3 regions of the Streptomyces telluris genome follow, and region 1 is predicted to be linked to each of the others. Evidence: riboswitches for the same ligand, from Rfam matches in the RefSeq annotation. Region 1 holds a riboswitch; each other region holds the start of a gene.
What was found. A riboswitch is a leader RNA that binds a small molecule or an ion and turns the genes downstream of it on or off. The one in region 1 is predicted to bind cobalamin.
Positions count from the first base shown of each region.

Region 2: it holds a riboswitch for cobalamin, as region 1 does, so the genes downstream of both, nicT (Nickel transporter NicT) here and NQU55_RS04225 (ribonucleoside-diphosphate reductase subunit alpha) in region 1, are expected to answer to the same signal.
Region 3: it holds a riboswitch for cobalamin, as region 1 does, so the genes downstream of both, metE (5-methyltetrahydropteroyltriglutamate--homocysteine S-methyltransferase) here and NQU55_RS04225 (ribonucleoside-diphosphate reductase subunit alpha) in region 1, are expected to answer to the same signal.

Region 1 is NZ_JANIID010000002.1:484,864-489,087, forward strand. It holds gene mctP (monocarboxylate uptake permease MctP) at 1-1,571, shown strand, start outside; adenosylcobalamin-variant (AdoCbl-variant) riboswitch at 1,800-1,900, shown strand; gene NQU55_RS04225 (ribonucleoside-diphosphate reductase subunit alpha) at 2,073-4,224, shown strand, end outside.
Region 2 is NZ_JANIID010000004.1:263,920-268,143, reverse strand. It holds gene NQU55_RS07295 (MFS transporter) at 1-461, shown strand, start outside; gene nicT (Nickel transporter NicT) at 565-1,725, opposite strand; cobalamin riboswitch at 1,757-1,974, opposite strand; gene NQU55_RS07285 (APC family permease) at 2,186-3,748, shown strand; gene NQU55_RS07280 (hypothetical protein) at 3,760-4,224, shown strand, end outside.
Region 3 is NZ_JANIID010000001.1:457,625-461,848, forward strand. It holds gene NQU55_RS36725 (TetR/AcrR family transcriptional regulator) at 1-230, shown strand, start outside; gene metE (5-methyltetrahydropteroyltriglutamate--homocysteine S-methyltransferase) at 242-2,566, opposite strand; cobalamin riboswitch at 2,746-2,955, opposite strand; gene NQU55_RS01860 (hypothetical protein) at 3,037-3,429, opposite strand; gene NQU55_RS01865 (hypothetical protein) at 3,645-3,995, shown strand; gene NQU55_RS01870 (hypothetical protein) at 4,085-4,224, shown strand, end outside.

The sequences.
Region 1 (4,224 bases):
TCATGGGCTTCATGGCCTCGAAGTGGCGGCGCGCGGGGACCCCCGAAGAAATGGCCAACCTCGACGAGTGGGGGCTGGGCGGCCGGTCCTTCGGCACCTGGGTCACCTGGTTCCTGCTCGGCGGCGACCTCTATACCGCGTACACCTTCGTGGCCGTCCCGGCGGCGATCTATGCGGGCGGTGCGGCCGGCTTCTTCGCGGTGCCGTACACGATCCTCTGCTACCCCCTGGTCTTCACCTTCCTGCCCCGCCTGTGGTCGGTCTCCCACAAGCACGGCTACGTGACGTCGTCGGACTTCGTCCGCGGCCGCTTCGGCTCGAAGGGCCTCTCGCTCGCCCTCGCGCTCACCGGCATCCTCGCGACGATGCCGTACATCGCGCTGCAGCTCGTCGGCATACAGGCGGTCCTGGACGTGCTGGGCGTGGGCGGCGGCTCGAACTGGTTCATGAAGGACCTGCCGCTGCTGATCGCCTTCGGTGTCCTCGCGGCCTACACCTACTCCTCCGGGCTGCGGGCGCCCGCGCTGATCGCCTTCGTCAAGGACACGCTGATCTACATCGTGATCATCGTGGCGATCATCTACATCCCCATCAAGCTGGGCGGTTTCGACCACATCTTCAGCAAGGCGGGCGAAGCGTTCGCGGTCAAGAACCCGGAGACCGGCAAGCCGCGCGGCTCCCTGGTGAGCGGTCCGGACGCGCAGTGGGCCTACGCGACGCTCGCGCTCGGCTCGGCGATGGCGCTCTTCCTCTATCCCCACTCGGTGACCGCGGTTCTCTCCAGCAAAGGCCGCAACGTCATCCGCCGCAATACGACGATCCTGCCGCTGTACTCCCTGATGCTCGGCCTGCTCGCGATGCTCGGCTTCATGGCCATCGCCGCGGGGATCAAGGTGAAGAACGGGCAGCTCGCGATCCCCCAGCTGTTCGAGGACATGTTCCCGGACTGGTTCACGGGCGTGGCCTTCGCCGCCATCGGCATCGGCGCCCTGGTCCCGGCCGCGATCATGTCGATCGCCGCGGCGAACCTTTTCACCCGCAACATCTACAAGGACTTCATCCGGCCGGACGCCTCGCCCGGGCACGAGGCGAAGGTCTCCAAGCTCGCCTCGCTGCTGGTGAAGGTCGGCGCCCTCGTCTTCGTCCTCACCATGGACAAGACCGTCGCCATCAACTTCCAGCTGCTCGGTGGCATCTGGATCCTGCAGACGGTCCCCGCGCTCGTGGGCGGGCTCTTCACCCGCTGGTTCCACCGCTGGGCCCTGCTGGCCGGCTGGGCCGCGGGCATGGGCTACGGCACCTGGAAGGCGTACGACACGCCGAGCGCGACGCAGGATCATTTCGGGAATACCAACCTCATCCCCCTTATCGGAGAAAAGGGCTATATCGGGCTCACCGCCTTCGTGCTCAATGTGATCGTCGTCATCGTCCTGACCTTCGCCCTGAAGGCGCTGCGCGTGCCGGACGGCACGGACGAGACCTCGGCGGCGGACTACACGGCGGACGCCGGCGACCCCGGGGTCCGCAGCGAGCTCCCGCCGGCCACCGCAGGGGCCCCTGGAGGGCATTAGAGCGACCCCCGGCGGAGCCCTCGCCCCGCGGAGCCGACCGGGCCGCCACGCCCCCCTGGAGGGGGCGTGGCGGCCCTTCGCCGCACCCCGCGCCCGACCCCCCTTCCGACCTGCGAACCCACCCTCAACACCGGGGCCTGATAACACATTCCGACCTATGCGCTTACCGCGCGACACAACATGTGGGGGCGCGTACGAGGGGCGGCACTAGATGTATGCTCGTCCTCGCTGTCGTCGCAGGGGAATCCGGTGAAAATCCGGAACTGTCCCGCAACGGTGCATGTATGCCGTTAAGCCGCGCATGCAGGAGTCCGAGTACCTGCCGGCAGCACGCCCTCCACCGAGCCTGCCCTGGGCTCGGCTATGGGCGTTGAATTCGTCCGGGCCTCGCGGGTTGGGCCGGCGGACGCCTACGAGGCATGCCCTGGTCCATCAGGCGCGCCCGTACGCGACCGTCGTGCTCTCCCGCCGGCCCACCCAGCCGAGCGAGGGAGAGCCTCAGTGACCATCGCGCCCGCCGATCCGGTCTCAGCGGAAGAAGCGACCGGCGGCCCCGGGACCGCGCTGCTGCGCACCCTGACCGACCTCACCGCCGACCTTCCTGCCACCGACCCCGGCAAGGTCGCCGCCGCCGCACTGCGGGGCCGGAGCGCGAACTCGGACGAGGCCGAGCTGCGCTCCCTCGCCACCGAGGCCGCCGCCGGGCTGATCGCCGAGGAGCCCGAGTACTCCAAGCTCGCCGCCCGGCTGCTCACCCGCGCGATCGCCGAGGAGGCCGCCGGCCAGGGCGCCACGTCCTTCTCCGCCTCGGTCGCCGTCGGCCACCGCGAGGGCCTGATCGCGGACGACACCGCCGCCTTCGTGGCCACCCACGCCGCGCGCCTGGACGAGCTGGTCGACGAGGCCCTCCTCGGCGGCGCCGACGACCGCTTCGGCTACTTCGGCCTGCGCACCCTGCACAGCCGCTACCTGCTGCGCCACCCGATCACCCGCAACGTGATCGAGACCCCGCAGCACTTCCTGCTGCGCGTGGCCTGCGGCCTGGCCGAGGACCACTCCGAGCGCGCCGTCGCCGACGTCGCCGAGCTGTACGGCCTGACGAGCACCCTGTCGTACCTGCCGTCCTCCCCCACGCTCTTCAACTCGGGCACCCGCCACCCGCAGATGTCGTCCTGCTACCTGCTGGACTCCCCGCTGGACGAGCTGGACTCGATCTACGACCGCTACCACCAGGTGGCGCGCCTGTCGAAGCACGCCGGCGGCATCGGCCTGTCGTACAGCCGCATCCGCTCGCGCGGCTCGCTGATCCGCGGCACCAACGGCCACTCCAACGGCATCGTGCCGTTCCTGCGCACCCTCGACGCCTCCGTCGCCGCCGTCAACCAGGGCGGCCGCCGCAAGGGCGCGGCCTGCGTCTACCTGGAGACCTGGCACGCCGACATCGAGGAGTTCCTGGAGCTCCGCGACAACACCGGTGAGGAGGCCCGCCGCACCCACAACCTCAACATCGCGCACTGGATCCCGGACGAGTTCATGCGCCGCGTCGAGGCCGACGCCGAGTGGTCGCTGTTCTCCCCGGCCGACACGCCCGACCTGGTCGACCTCTACGGCGACGAGTTCGACGCCGCGTACCGCAAGTACGAGGCCGAGGGCAAGGCCGTCAAGCAGATCCCGGCCCGCGTGCTCTACGCCCGCATGATGCGCACCCTCGCGCAGACCGGCAACGGCTGGATGACGTTCAAGGACGCCGCCAACCGCACCGCCAACCAGACGGCCGAGAAGGGCGCGGTCGTCCACTCCTCGAACCTCTGCACCGAGATCCTCGAGGTCACGGACGACGGCGAGACCGCGGTCTGCAACCTGGGCTCCGTCAACCTCGCGCAGCACCTCGGTGCCGACGGCGAGATGGACTGGGAGAAGCTCGACCGCACGGTCCGCACGGCCGTCACGTTCCTCGACCGCGTCGTGGACATCAACTTCTACCCGACCGAGCAGGCCGGCAGCTCCAACAGCCGCTGGCGCCCGGTGGGCCTGGGCCTGATGGGCCTGCAGGACGTCTTCTTCCGCCTGCGCATGCCCTTCGACTCGCCCGAGGCCAAGGAGCTGTCCACCCGCATCTCCGAGCGCATCATGCTCGCGGCGTACGAGGCCTCCGCCGACCTCGCCGAGCGGCACGGCCCGCACCCGGCCTGGTCCGCGACCCGCACCGCCCGCGGCGTGCTGCACCCGGACCACTACCCCAACGCCGTCGCCGCCTGGGCGGACCGCTGGGAGGCGCTGCGCGCCCGCATCGGCGAGGTCGGCATGCGCAACTCGCTGCTGCTCGCCATCGCCCCGACGGCCACCATCGCCTCCATCGCCGGCGTGTACGAGTGCATCGAGCCGCAGGTCTCCAACCTCTTCAAGCGCGAGACGCTCTCCGGTGAGTTCCTGCAGGTCAACACCTACCTGGTGGAGGACCTCAAGAAGCTCGGCGTGTGGGACCGCGCCACCCGCGAGGCGATGACCGAGGCCAACGGCTCGATCCAGGAGATGCGCTGGATCCCGCAGGAGGTGCGCGACCTCTACCGCACCGCCTGGGAGATCCCGCAGCGCGCCCTGATCGACATGGCCGCGTCCCGTACGCCGTACCTGGACCAGAGCCAGTCGCTGA
Region 2 (4,224 bases), on a different contig from region 1:
TCAACGCCCTCGGCGCGCTGATCGGCGGGCTGGCCTACGGGGCCGTGCGCCACTGGCGGATCGCGCCGCCGCGCCGGACGCTGCTGCTGATGCTCGGGCTCACGGCCGGGTACGGGCTGCTGTGCCTGCTGCCCGCGCCGCCGCTCATGGCCGGCCTGATGATCCTCACCGGGCTGTTCCTCGCGCCCGTGCTCACCGTCGTGTTCGTGCTGGTGGGCGAGCTCGCCCCGGCGGGCACCGTCACCGAGGCGTTCGCCTGGCTGGTGACGCTGATGACGGCGGGCGTGGCGCTGGGGTCGGCCGTCGTCGGCACGGTGCTGGAGACGGCGGGGCCCACGTGGGCCGCTTCGTGCGGGGTCGCCGGGCTCGCCGTGGGCGCCCTGGTGATCCTCGCCGGGCAGGCGCACCTCGTCCCGGCGGCGCGGGAGGAGACCGCGGAGGCGCCCGCCCGCGCCGTCTGAGCAGGGCCGGTGCCGCGGCAGGGCCCGGCCCTGCGGTCGAGCCGGACCCTGCCGGCCCCGGCCCCGGCGGGACCGGCCCCGCCGGGACCGGGCCGGCCCGGCGTCAGCTCTCGGCCGCGGCCTGTGTGCGGGCCGCCCAGCGCTGTTCGACCTTGCCGAAGCGCCAGTAGCCGAGCGCCACGGCCCACACCACCACGAACAGGCCGACGATGACGAAGCCCACGTTGTCGAGGTTCAGCCCGGCGATCCAGCCGGTCACCGCGTCGTCCAGCTCCAGCTTCTCGTGCAGGACGCCGACCAGTTCGATGGTGCCGATGAGGAAGGCGACGGCGATGGACAGGCCGGTGATCGTGAGGTTGTAGTAGACCTTGCGGACCGGGTTGGAGAACGCCCACTGGTAGGCGAAGTTCATGAACGTGCCGTCGAGCGTGTCGAACAGGCTCATGCCCGCGGCGAACAGCAGCGGCAGGCAGACGATCGCGTACCAGGGCAGGCCCGCGGCGGCACCGCTGCCCGCCATCACCATCAGCGTGACCTCGGTGGCCGTGTCGAAGCCCAGCCCGAAGAGGAAGCCCAGCGGGTACATCTGCCCCGGCCGGGTGATGGAGCGGGTGAAGCGGCCGAGGATGCGGTTCATGAAGCCGCGCGAGTCCAGGTGCTGCTCCAGCTCGGCCTCGTCGTAGCGGCCCTCGCGCATGGCGCGGAAGATGCGCAGGATGCCGGCGAGGGCGACGAGGTTGAGCGCGGCGATGAGGTAGAGGAAGCCGCCGGAGACCGTCGTGCCGACGACGCCGAGGGTCTGGTGGGCCGTGGACTCCTCGTCCATCAGCCGCCCGGCGAGCTGGGTGCCGCCGGCCACCAGGGCGGCCATCGCGACGACGACGCTGGAGTGGCCGAGCGCGAACCAGAAGCCGACGGAGACCGGGCGCTTGCCGTCCGCCATGAGCTTGCGGGTGGTGTTGTCGATGGCGGCGATGTGGTCGGCGTCGAAGGCGTGCCGCATGCCGAGGGTGTAGGCGGTGATGCCGAGCCCGACCCCGTAGACCTTCGAGCCGACGGTGTAGTGGTTGGGGACGACGAGCAGGTAGAGCACGCCGAACGCGACGACGTGCAGGGCGGCTATGACGGCCAGCAGACCGGCGGTCCGCACGGTGTCCTCGCGGCGCCAGCGGAAGGCGGGCGCGGGACCGGGGCCGGGAGAACCGGGGGAATCAGGGGAACCGGGAGAACCGGGAGAACCGGGGGAATCAGCAGGACGGGACATCTTGGGTTGAACGCTCCAGCACCTCGTGGACCATTTGCGAGATGCCGTGGCCGGTCTCCTGGCTTACGGGTCCGTTCGCGCCCGTCCCCGCCTTCCCGGCAGCCGGCTGCGGCCAGTGGCTCCGCGCGCCGTGGGGAGCGCGCGGAACGGGACGGTCACTCCCCGATCACAGTGGCGAGGGCCGCTCCGGACTGGGACCACGAGGGCCCGTCACCGGTCTTCCCGAACACCACGGCCGGGCCACCTTAGCGGTTGTGCACAGGTTCTGCAGTTGCAAAGATCTCGCAATCGAGGGCGGCGGATCGTGAACGGGGCGGGGCGCGGGCAGGGGCGCGGGCGCAACCGTTCCCCCGGACGGTGCCGGAACGGTGGACGGTTGCGACACGCCGGTGCTACCAGTGCATTGGACGGACAATCAGGTCAGCCGGACCCCGTCCGGCGCGAGAAAGGGCCGACCGCCATGGCAGAGACGGAACCATCGCCGGACGAGCGGGTCGGCTTCGTGCGCCGCATCGGACTGTTCCAGGCCACCGCCATCAACATGAGCCAGATGTGCGGCATCGGCCCCTTCGTCACCATCCCCCTCATGGTCGCGGCCTTCGGCGGCCCGCAGGCCGTCATCGGCTTCGTCGCGGGCGCGGTGCTGGCCCTGGCCGACGGGCTGATCTGGGCCGAGCTCGGCGCCTCGCTCCCCGGCGCGGGCGGCAGCTACGTCTATCTGCGCCAGGCCTTCCAGTACCGCACCGGGAAGCTGATGCCGTTCCTGTTCGTGTGGACGGCCATGCTCTTCATCCCGCTGGGCATGTCCACCGGGGTCATCGGCTTCGTGCAGTACCTGGGCTACCTGTGGCCGGACATGGGGCAGGCACAGGGCGACCTGACCGGACTGGCCGTCATCGCGCTGATCGTGCTGGTGCTGTGGCGGCGCGTCGAGAACATCGCGCGGATCACGGTCGTGCTGTGGTGCGTGATGATCGCCTCCGTCGTGCTGGTGATCCTCGCCGCCTTCACCCACTTCAGCCCCGGCCGGGCCTTCACCTACCCCGCGGACGCCTTCGAGCTGACGACCAACCACTTCTGGATCGGCTTCGCGGCGGGCCTGACCATCGGCATCTACGACTACCTCGGCTACAACACGGCCGCGTACATGGGCGCCGAGATCAAGAACCCCGGGCGCACCCTGCCGCGCGCCATCGTCTTCTCCATCCTCGGCATCATGGCCATCTACCTGCTCCTGCAGATCGGCACGCTCGGCGTCATCGACTGGAAGCAGATGCTCGACCCCACCTCGACGGCGTCCTCGTCCGTCGCCTCGGCGGTCCTGGAGGAGGCCTGGGGCAAGGGGCCCGCCCGGGTCGTCACCGTGCTCATCCTCGTCACGGCCGTCGCCTCGGTCCTCGCCGGGCTGCTCGGCGGCTCCCGCGTGCCCTACGACGCCGCCCGGGAGAAGGTCTTCTTCCGCCCCTTCGGACGCCTGCATCCCAGGCACCGCTTCCCGGCGCTGGGCCTGGCCGCCATGGGAGTCATCACGGGAGCAGGGTTCCTGATCGGCCGTCATACCGACCTGGCCACGCTGATCCAGCTGCTGACGTCCGTGATGGTGATCGTGCAGGCCCTCGCCCAGGTGCTGGCCGTGACCGTGCTGCGCCGCCGCCAGCCGGACCTGCCGCGCCCGTACCGCATGTGGCTCTACCCGCTGCCGAGCCTGGTTGCGCTGGTGGGATGGCTCGTCATCTACGGCTACGCGGACCGCAATTCGCCCGGCCGGCACCCCATCGAATGGTCCCTGGCCTGGGTCGGGGCGGGCTGCGTGGCCTTCGTGCTCTGGTCGCGCTACGAGAAGGTGTGGCCGTTCGGGCCGCGGGAGATCAGCGAGGAGTACCTGCACGGCGCCGACCCGGACGCCGACGCCGGGTCGGCACCCGGAACCACCCCCGATGTCGCCGCGGGTGCGGTCCCCGACGCCAGGTCGGGCGAGGCGCCGGACGCCGACCCGGACACCGGGGTGCCCGCCGAGCGGTGATACTTGCACCCATGCCTGTTTCTGCCTCCCCTCACTCGCCTCCCGCCCCGCACGCCTCCGCCGCCCGCCGCAGGCTGTACTGGCACCGCCTCTTCTTCGGGCTGTGGTACCGCCCGGTCGAGATCCTGGACGAGGCGCGGGACCGGAGCGTGTGGGGGGCGGCGGCGTTCCTGTGCCTGCTCTGCGGAGCGCTGGGGACGCTGGGCAAGGACTCGTTCTGGGAGGGCTGGCGCGTGGGCCCGGCCCTGGCCCTGGAGGCCATGGCGATAGCCGACGTCGTGCTCGTGCTGGCCAGCCTGCTGCTGGGCATCGCCACCCAGGCCATCGCCCGCCGGCTCGGCGGCAACGGCAAGTTCGGCCCCACGGTCACGCTGTTCGTGGTGGTGTTCTGGGCGACGGACCTGCCGCGCCTGGCCCTGGACGCGTGCCTGCCCGGGGAGTCCTTCCCCGTACGGGCGGCCGCCTGGATCACCTCG
Region 3 (4,224 bases), on a different contig from region 1:
TGATCGCGCGGGCGGGGGCGGCGCCCGGCACCGACCCGGGGCGGGAGGCGGACCTGCTGGTGTCAGGGGTGACGGGGCTGGGCATGGACGTGCTCCACGGCCGGCGCACCCTCGCCGACGTCCGGGCGACGCTGGACTACCACCTCGACCGGATCCTGCCCGCGCACCGACCGCACGGCGGGAGAGGGCGGGCGCCGGGCCGTCCGGCGCCGCCCCCTTCCGTCACCTGACCGCCGGACCGTCAGGAGGCCTGGCCGGGGATCTCCGCGCGGACCGTGCGGGCCGCTGTGACCAGGTTTTCCAGGGAGGCCCGGACCTCGGTCCAGCCGCGGGTCTTCAGGCCGCAGTCGGGGTTGACCCACAGGCGCTCGCCGGGGATCGCCTCCAGGCCCTTGCGCAGCAGTGCCGCCGCCTCGTCCGCCCCCGGGATGCGCGGGGAGTGGATGTCGTAGACGCCGGGGCCGACCTCGCGCGGGTAGCCGGCGACGGCCAGCTCCGCGGCGACCTGCATGTGCGAGCGGGCGGCCTCCAGGCTGATGACGTCGGCGTCGAGGTCGTCGATGGCCTGGAGGACGTCGCCGAACTCCGCGTAGCACATGTGCGTGTGGATCTGGGTGTCCGGCCGGACGCCGCTGGTGGACAGGCGGAAGGACTCGGTCGCCCACGCGAGGTACCCGGCGTGGTCGGCGGCGCGCAGCGGCAGCGTCTCGCGCAGGGCGGGCTCGTCCACCTGGATGACCGACGTCCCGGCGGCCTCCAGGTCGTTCACCTCGTCGCGCAGGGCGAGGGCCACCTGGCGGGCGGTCTCGCCGAGCAGCTGGTCGTCGCGGACGAACGACCAGGCGAGCATGGTGACCGGGCCGGTCAGCATGCCCTTGACCGGGCGGCCCGCCACCGACTGGGCGAAGCGGGTCCAGCGCACGGTCATCGGCTCGGGGCGGGAGATGTCGCCGGCGAGGATCGGCGGGCGGACGTAGCGCGTGCCGTACGACTGCACCCAGCCGTGCTGCGTGGCCAGATAGCCCGTCAGCTGTTCGGCGAAGTACTGCACCATGTCGTTGCGCTCGGGCTCGCCGTGCACCAGGACGTCGATGCCGGCCTTCTCCTGGAAGGAGATGACCTCGCGGATCTCGGCCTCGATGCGCCGCTCGTAGGCGGCCTCGTCGATCCGTCCGGCGCGCAGGTCGGCGCGGGCGGTGCGCAGCTCCGTGGTCTGCGGGAAGGAGCCGATGGTGGTGGTCGGCAGCAGCGGCAGCCCGAGGTGGGCGCGCTGTGCGGCCGCCCGCTGGGCGTACGGCTGCGAGCGGCGCCCGTCGGTGGCGGTGACGGCCGCGGCGCGGGCGCGCACGGCCGGGTCGCGGGTGATGGCGGAGCCGGCGCGGGAGGCCAGGTCGGCGCGGTTGGCGGCCAGTTCGGCCGCGATGGTGTCGGTGCCCTGCGCCAGGCCGCGGGCCAGGGTGACGACCTCGGCGGTCTTCTGGCGGGCGAAGGCGAGCCAGCGGACGATCTGCGGGTCGATGTCCCGCTCGGCCGCCGCGTCCAGCGGGACGTGCAGCAGGGAGCAGGAGGAGGAGACGTCGACGCGGCCGGCGAGGCCGAGGAGGGTGCCGAGGGTGGACAGGGACTTCTCGAAGTCGTTGATCCACACGTTGCGGCCGTTGACGACGCCGGCCAGGAGGCGCTTGCCGGGCAGTCCGCCGACGGCCGCGAGGTCGTCGAGGTTGGCGGCGGCGGGCCCGGTGAAGTCCAGGGCGAGGCCCTCGACGGGGGTCTTGGCGAGGACGGGCAGGGCCTCGCCGAGCCGGTCGAAGTAGGAGGCGACGAGCAGCTGGGGCCGGTCGGTGAGGCCGCCCAGGTCGCGGTAGGCGCGGCCGGTGGCGTTCAGCTCGGCGGGGGTGCGGTCCTGGACCAGGGCGGGCTCGTCGAGCTGCACCCAGGCCGCCCCGGCGGCCCGCAGGTCGGCGAGCACCTCGGCGTACACCGGCAGCAGCCGGTCGAGGAGGGTGAGCGGTTCGAAGTCGGCGGCGACGCCGGGGGCGGCCTTGGCCAGGAGCAGGTAGGTGATGGGGCCGACGAGGACCGGACGGGGGGTCAGGCCGAGCGCGAGGGCTTCCTTCAGCTCGGCGACCTGCTTGGTGGAGTCCGGGGTGAAGACCGTGTCGGGGCCGAGCTCGGGGACCAGGTAGTGGTAGTTGGTGTCGAACCACTTGGTCATCTCCAGCGGCGCCACGTCCTGGGTGCCGCGGGCCATGGCGAAGTAGCCGTCGAGGGAGTCGGCTTCGACGGCCGCGCGGTGCCGCGCGGGGATCGCGCCGACCATGACGCTGGTGTCCAGGACGTGGTCGTAGAGCGAGAAGTCGCCGGTGGGCACCTCGTGGACGCCGGCGTCGGCCAGCTGCTGCCAGTTGGTGCGGCGCAGTGCGGCGGCGGTGTCCCGGAGGCTGCCGGCGGTGACGCGGCCCTTCCAGTACCCCTCGATCGCCTTCTTCAGTTCACGGTTGCGGCCCTGACGGGGGTAGCCGTACACGGTGGCCTGGGCTGCCGCGGCTGCGGACTTGCTGGTCACGGAACTCTCCTTCGCGAGCGTGCGTGCGTCCATGACCCCGGGGGACGGGCGGAAGGCGCGAAGGAACGACGGAACCGGGCGGGTTGCTGCCGGATGCGGTCGCGTGTGCGCCGCCGTCCGTGCCCGCCTGATGTATGCGCCGACCCGCCCTCGAGGTCACCGGGATCTCCGTGCGCTCGGCAGCGCACGGGCAGTCGGCAGGTCTTCGGACTCGCGGGCACGCCACATGGCACCTACTGGCCGTCGCTTCCCGGATCCGTATGGATCCAGTGCGTATGACGGCGGTCGTTCCCGCTCACCGCTGCGGGGCAGTCCCGGATTCCCACCGGGTTCCCTCTTACGACGCGCCTGCCTGGCGAGCAGGGCGAACCAGCTGCACCGCCACCATATGGTGCCGGACGGGCCCACGGACAGACCTGTTCGGATACCGGACTGTGGTGTGGGACACGCGACGCGCGAACGGGCGTCCCTCAGGAGCCTGTTCGCGTGGCCAGGCGCAGGCGCAGCTCCATCTCGTGCTCGCCGGAGACGTGCCCCCGGTGCTCGACGGCGAAGGCCCGTTCGAGCTCCTCCTTGACCTGGCGGACGGGGTCCGCCGCGCCGAAGAGGTCGGCGGTCACCGCGCCCGACAGGGGCGTCCCCTCCGGCTGCACCGCGTCGGCGCCGGTGCGCGTGCGGGTGTCGACGCTCATGCACCAGATCATGGGGCCGGCGCCGGGGGTGCCTGGCCCGGTCTCGCCGCGCGGCGGCCCGGCCTCGGGGAAGACGGCCTCGAGGACGCCGAAGACGGCGCCCGCGTCCTGGTGGCCGCAGTCCGTCAGATGCACGCTGACGTGGTCCGCACTCTCCCGGGCATCCGTCACTGCTCCTCCTTCGCCGTCCTGGCCGTGTCCGGGCCCCGCCGCCGAGCGGGGGAGGCCCTGCTCCGACCGTACGGCGCGCCCGGGGGCTCTGGCGCGGGCTGTGCGACCATCCGGGCCAGGTACCCGGCTCCCGCACGAAGATGCAGCGTCCGATTCAACGGCCTCACCCGAACGGTGGAATGCGCCGAAAGTAATTGACTGATTACGCTTAGTGCATGAACCTGTGGAGTCCTGAGCCGCTGCCGTGGAGGCCCGCCCTGCGGGCCTCCGTCGCCGTGCTGGTCTCCGTCCTCCTGCTGTTCTCCGGAGGGAGCGGCACGGTCTACGCCCTGGGCCCCGGCCCGGAGGAGAGCTCCGTCTCCGTGGAGTTCGCCGCCACCGACGACTGCGTCGCGGACACCCGTTCGCCCCGCTCCTCGGTCTCGCCCTCCCGGCGCTCCTGCCTCCCGCCCTTCCGGGCGTCCGTCCTGCCGGCCACCCCGGCCCGCCCGCTGTCGGCCCCGGCCGGCCCCGAGGGCCCCGCGGCGTCCGCCGGCCCCGCGCGCAACGACGTCCTGCGCTGCTGAGAAGGCCCGCGCCCGCCCCCGGCCGTCCGGAGCGGGCGCGCGTGCGGAACTCCCTTCACTACCGGCAGGCACGAGAGCAGAGAGACGTCATGCCCCTCGATCCCGCGCGTGTCCTGAGTGCGTATCTGCGCGCCCAGGCCTACCGCGCCCACGGCCCAGACCCCCAGCCCGCCTCCACCGACGGTGAGCACCCTCCGGGCACCACGAGCCCTTCGCACGGTGCGGACCC